Linked DNA regions of Labilibaculum sp. DW002. Each later gene encodes a partner of the first gene's protein in a complex. Links are inferred from orthologs where the notes say so. Each region holds a gene or a part of one and is shown on either strand. Other genes may lie near its edges.

The links. Proteins that work in one complex are often made in the same cells at the same time.
Region 2: the proteins of tsaE (region 1) and tsaD are in contact, whole or in part, in a crystal structure (PDB 6N9A), measured with the Thermotoga maritima proteins. The link is inferred for Labilibaculum sp. DW002 from one-to-one orthologs. Residues at the interface, in WP_004082108.1 of Thermotoga maritima: Leu37, Gly38, Lys46, Lys57, Val59, Lys60, Ser61, Thr63, Phe64, Thr65, Leu66, Met67, Val69, Pro71, Tyr82, Arg83, Leu84, Asp86, Asp88, Phe89, Asp93, Ile128, Asp130, Glu131, Arg134; in WP_004082750.1 of Thermotoga maritima: Cys10, Asp11, Arg49, His50, Leu82, Gly84, Gly135, Gly136, Glu154, Thr155, Leu156, Asp157, Asp158, Ser159, Glu162, Asp165, Lys166, Arg169, Leu170, Tyr175, Lys213, Thr214, Leu217, Tyr218, Gln221, Arg222, Asn324.

Annotation. Positions count from the first base shown.
Region 1 is NZ_JAKJSC010000003.1:138,936-141,986, forward strand. Bases 43-2,908 are described here. They hold tsaE (tRNA (adenosine(37)-N6)-threonylcarbamoyltransferase complex ATPase subunit type 1 TsaE), read left to right. Parts: upstream 43-1,200; coding sequence 1,201-1,617; downstream 1,618-2,908. Other genes in these bases: porX (T9SS response regulator signal transducer PorX), read left to right, coding at 43-1,173; L3049_RS14935 (alanine dehydrogenase), read left to right, coding at 1,714-2,908; L3049_RS14940 (HAD family hydrolase), read right to left, coding at 2,903-2,908. Outside these bases: more of porX, read left to right, coding at 1-42; more of L3049_RS14935, read left to right, coding at 2,909-2,937; more of L3049_RS14940, read right to left, coding at 2,909-3,051. UniProt on the Escherichia coli protein: Required for the formation of a threonylcarbamoyl group on adenosine at position 37 (t(6)A37) in tRNAs that read codons beginning with adenine.
Region 2 is NZ_JAKJSC010000001.1:1,974,455-1,977,257, reverse strand. It holds tsaD (tRNA (adenosine(37)-N6)-threonylcarbamoyltransferase complex transferase subunit TsaD), read left to right. Parts: upstream 1-792; coding sequence 793-1,815; downstream 1,816-2,803. Other genes in the region: L3049_RS07525 (class IV adenylate cyclase), read right to left, coding at 2,373-2,803; L3049_RS07530 (hypothetical protein), read right to left, coding at 1,852-2,289; L3049_RS07540 (translocation/assembly module TamB domain-containing protein), read right to left, coding at 1-707.

The sequences.
Region 1 (3,051 bases):
AAAACAACCTCTGCTTACCAATCTCGATTTTCGCAATTGGGTATGGAAATAAATGATTGCAGAAGTTTTGAAGAATGGAAACACATTTATAAAAAACTTGTCTTTTGGGAACTGGAACTTGCCGGTATTGAAGATTCCGGAATGGATGAAGTTCTGAAAATGCAAAAAACAGAAGCTAATAATCTGTTTGCTCGCTATATAAAGAAGAATTACTTAGATTGGATGGGTTCAGATACGAGTGATAGACCCTTGTTTTCTCATAATGTATTCAAGGAGAAAGTTTTTCCGTTAATCGATAAGGGAGAAAAAGTTGTCTTTGTATTGATTGATAACTTACGAGCCGATCAATGGCAAATATTATACCCTATTATTAGCGAATATTTTGTGATGAAAGATGAAGATATGTATTGCTCCATCTTACCAACTGCAACACAATATGCAAGAAATGCTATGTTCTCAGGTTTAATGCCATTGGATATACAGAAAAGGTATCCCCAATTATGGATTGGGGATGATGAAGACACAAGTAAAAACTTGCATGAAGAAGAATTAATTGATTTGCATTTGAAGCGAAAATTCAAAGATGTGAAGTTTAATTATGAAAAAATCAACTCCAAAAAGACTGGTGCAAAAATAATTGATAGTATTTCCACATTATTGGATGCACAATTAAATGTATTTGTTTACAATTTTGTTGATATGCTTTCTCATGCACGTACCGAGAGTGAGATGATCAGAGAACTCGCTAATGATGAGGCAGCTTATCGATCGTTAACAGCCTCTTGGTTTGAACATTCTCAATTGCTCGAGTTAATAAAGAAACTTTCAGAGGAGAATGTAAAGTTGATTATCTCTACAGATCATGGCTCTATTAGGGTGCAAAATCCGATTAAGGTAGTTGGAGACAGACAGACAAATGCGAACCTGAGGTACAAGATGGGAAAGAACCTGAATTACAATGCAAAACAAGTTTTTGAGGTTACTGACCCACGAAAAGCACTCTTACCGCAAGTAAATGTAAGTTCTTCGTATATATTTGCAACAGGAGAAGACTTTTTAGCCTATCCTAACAATTATAATTACTACAGTTCATATTATAAAAATACCTTTCAACATGGAGGTATTTCCTTAGAAGAAATGTTAATTCCTTTAATAACTTTGAGCCCTCGTTAAAAGTTAGTTATCAATTGTTTTTTTAAGATGAGTGTATTAAAAATTAATTCACTGGAAGAAATAAATGCAGTTGCAAAAGAATTTCTTTCATTAGTTGGAGATAAGAGAATATTTGCTCTTCAGGGAGCAATGGGAGTTGGTAAAACGACTTTTGTGAAAGCGGTTTGCGAAGAATTAGGTGTTGAGGATACGATTAATAGTCCAACCTTTGCTATTGTTAACGAATACCATACAGCAAAAGATAAATTAGTGTATCACTTCGATTTCTATAGAATTGAAGATGTACAGGAGGCTTACGATTTTGGTTACGAAGATTATTTCTACAGTCAGGCAATGTGTTTTATCGAATGGCCAGAAAAAATAGAATCTATTTTGCCACAAGACACGGTAGAAGTTCTTTTTGAAGAACAAACCGATGGCACTCGCTCAATTATGATTCACTAATATCCCCCGCAAATAAAAACAGAGTATTTAAGCAAAAATTTCTTAAATTGTAAGTTCAATATACCTGTTTAAGTTTAATACCATTACAATTTGCATATGGGGCCATTAAGTGAAGGATCAAGGAATTTTCCACTCGGACAAGAATTTTATCAGCCGAAAGAGGAAATGTTGGAAATTGAGCGTCGACGTAAACAGTTGGCTATTGGTATTCCTAAAGAAGACCACAAAGGCGAAAATCGAATTTGCCTAACTCCACAATCTGTAGAAGTTTTAGTGAACAATGGTCACGATGTGATGCTGGAACGTGGCGCAGGCTTAGCTTCAAATTATACCGATAAGGAGTATAGTGAGAATGGAGCTTTGATTGTGAACGATAAAAAGGAAATTTACCAGTGCGATGTAGTAATGCAGGTTTCTCCTTTTTCGCATGCCGAAATTGATATGCTACGAGGAAATCAAATCCTTTTTTCGGCCCTTCAAATGAAGAGTCAATGTGGCGAGAATATTCGCAAGCTAATGCAGAAAAAAGTAACTGCAATTGCTATGGAATTGGTGAAAGATCAGAATAATTTCTTTCCTGTTGTTCGTTCTATGGCCGAAATTGCAGGAATCTCATCGGTAATGATTGCCGGAGAATATTTGAGCAAAGCTCACGGAGGAAAAGGTGTTATGCTTGGTGGAATTACGGGTATTACGCCAACCGAAGTTATTGTGCTTGGTGCAGGAACAGCATCAGAATATGCTACTAGAGCAGCCATGGGTTTAGGAGCGATGGTTAAAGTTTTTGACGATTCCATTTACCGCTTGCGCAGATTAGAAGATCATTTAGGTCATCGAGTATTTACTTCTATTTTTCATCCTCATGTTTTGGAAAAAGCATTGGCTTCGGCCGATGTAGTAATTGGTGCGTTACGATACGAAAAAAACAAGAGTGGTTTTATCGTTACCGAAGATATGGTAGCCAAAATGAAACCAGGATCTATAATTATTGATCTGAGTATCGATCAGGGAGGTTGTTTCGAAACTTCGATGATGACAACACATAAGGATCCTGTTTTTAAAAAATTTGGCGTATTGCATTACTGCGTGCCAAATGTGCCTTCTCATGTTTCCAGAACTGCTTCTCTTGCTTTGAGTAATATTTGCTCTCCTTTGTTGTTGCAAATTGGACACAATGGTGGCGTTCATCAGTTTATTAAGCACGATATGGGCTTGCGCCATGGAACGTATATTTACCGAGGAATATTAACCAACCGTCGTTTAGGAGATTCTTTTGGAATTTTGGCTAAAGACATCGATTTGCTGCTTGCTGCGATGTAGCTTGAAACGTTTCATTTACAGCTTTAGAAAATCCGTCATCGGTAACACTTTCCGTTACCTGATATTTGGCTTTTAATTCTTTAGGAGCATTGGCTACAACAAAACTGTGCTTTC
Region 2 (2,803 bases), on another replicon or contig:
TTTAGTTCGAAGCCCGATTTTTCAATGCAATGCATGTGTTGAAGCTGCAAATCGATAGAGTCTCCGATGATTTTTATATTTCTAGCTTCTAAATTCAAGTTTGTGACATAAATGTCTTCATAGTTCATCCCAAAATCTTGAGGTTCCCGAGTCGAGGTTCGATAACCAAATTGAGAATCTTCCAAGTCAATATTTGCAACAGATATATTCCAAACTTTTTTATTCTTCGATTCTTGGTTTTTTGTGGCTCCTGAACTTAAAGAATCGAGAAAAACATCATAGTTAAAAACTCGATCTTTATCTTCATGTAGATTTACGTAGGCCTTGTTTAAAGTTAGCTTGTTTACGAAAACTTGCTGTTTTTTGAAATTGAAGGAATCTATTTTTGCTTTTAGGCTACCAATATAGAGTAAAGTATCTTTACGGTAATCTTCTACATAAACACCTTTAAGGATAATACTTTTAAAAGGAGAGATGTTAACTCCTTCAATTGTGATAGGTGTTTTTGTTTGTTCAGAAAGATATTTAGCAATTTTTTGGCTTGTATACGTTTGAACATGGCGATTTAAAAAAATTAAATAGCTTAAAATGGGTATCATAATGATAACCACAAGTGTCCAAATTGATATTTTGAGGAATTTTTTAATAGTTTTGTGCTTTTGAGTGCAGTTGCACAAAATTAGACAAAAAGAAATAGAATATAACATCCCATTATTGGGATTAAGAAGATTTTTGATTTTTTTAACCATTTATGTGTGTAATACCAGTATTATAAGGATATAAAACAAAAATATGAGTATAACGATATTAGGAATTGAATCTTCATGTGATGACACATCGGCTTCAGTTTTGCGCGATGGTGTGATTCATTCTAACATTACTGCCACTCAAACTGTGCACATGGCTTATGGTGGAGTTGTGCCGGAATTGGCTTCTCGTGCCCACCAGCAAAATATTATTCCAGTAGTCGATCAGGCATTGAAGGTGGCAAACGTAACTGCTGATGAAATTGATGCAGTCGCATTCACGCGTGGCCCAGGATTATTAGGATCTTTAATGGTTGGAACATCTTTTGCAAAAGGCTTTGCTCTTTCTAAAAACATTCCACTTATCGAGGTGAACCATCTTAAAGCACACATATTAGCTCATTTTATTGATGATTTGAAGAATACTTATGAGCATCCAAACTTTCCATTTCTTGCCTTATTGGTTTCAGGAGGAAATTCTCAGATTATAGTTGTGAAAGATCACATGGAAATGGAAGTTATTGGTGAAACGATTGATGATGCAGCTGGTGAAGCTTTCGATAAATGCGCTAAAGTCATGGGTATTCCTTATCCAGGAGGACCAGTAATTGATAAACGTGCTAAAGAGGGGAATTCATTGGCTTTTGAGTTTAACCGACCTAGAATCCAAGGATTGAACTATAGTTTTAGTGGTTTAAAAACTTCATTTCTGTATTTCTTGCGCGATAGAATTAAAGAGAACCCCAATTTTATAGAAGAAAACATGAATGATTTGTGTGCTTCATTGCAATACACAATTGTTGATGTGCTTATGAATAAGGTGAAACGTGCCGTACGTGAAACAGGGATAAAAGAAGTTGCAATTGCTGGTGGAGTTTCGGCAAATTCAGGTTTACAGAATGCCATGAAAGAAACTGCTGTTAAGCAGGGCTGGAAGGTTTATATTCCTCAGTTAGGTTATTCATTAGATAATGCAGCGATGGTTGCAATTACTGGTTATTTTAAATATCTGAAAAAGGATTTTGTGGAACAGGATACAGCTCCTTTTGCCCGAATGACTATTAAATAAATGAAGGAAACGGAAGAAATTATTCTTCCGTTTCTTTTATAGGTTTAAATAATTCTTCAGAATAATTATGGCTCTCTCGCTTAAATTGTTCAGGTCGATTTGTAATTTCTCTTTACTCTTTAGATTTAAAATAAGATTTCGATCCTGAATTGAGAAATCTTTAATGTCTTTTAGGTAGACCTTTAGTTTGTTATTTCGCCAACCAGTTTTATAGGTTAATTTTCTTGAGTTAATGGTGAGGTATTCTTTTGGATATAGCAGTTTACATCCTAAAAGCAAGCCAATAAAGTAAAGAGAGAGTACAACTAAAATAAGTATCAGATATTCGTTAAAAGGAAAGAATTCTAAATACTTTGTAAAAGCATAAAATAAAGCCGCACAAATCAAGAAGGAAATACTCAAGGCAAGTTGAATTCCCTTTGATTCGTTATTGTTGATTTTATGATTTCGGATATCAAATTCAAATTGAAGCATGAACAGATAGCTTTAGGTTGTTCATACAAGTTACTAAATTGTTAGCTTAAAAATGTAGAAACTCGCCCAAATTAATTTAGTTTTTATTCATCCACTAAAATTTGATTGAATAGATTGTTTTGTTGTAAGAGTTCTTGATACGTCAATGATACAATTGATTTTGCGTTGATTTCTAAAGTTTTAAGGTGTTTGTTGCATTGTCCTTTCAATTGTTCTAAACCGATGGTGCCATCTAAATCATTAGCTTCTATAAGGATAAAATCACCTAAGCCTTTTACACTATCTAAATGAAAAGAGATGTTTTCTAGCTGGTAGCTTTTTCTTTCTTTATCAACAATACAGCTCGAACCAATGGTTTTTTCCAGAATCTCTTTTAAGCAAGATTTCGGAATTGTTTTGTAAGAATTTAGTGTGTTTTGAATTGTTTGTTTTCCGCTTTCAATATTGTAGTGAAGGAGTTGACTACCATAAGTGCCTTCTCTTAATTTTAAAATTCCTGATTTTGAATGAAAAT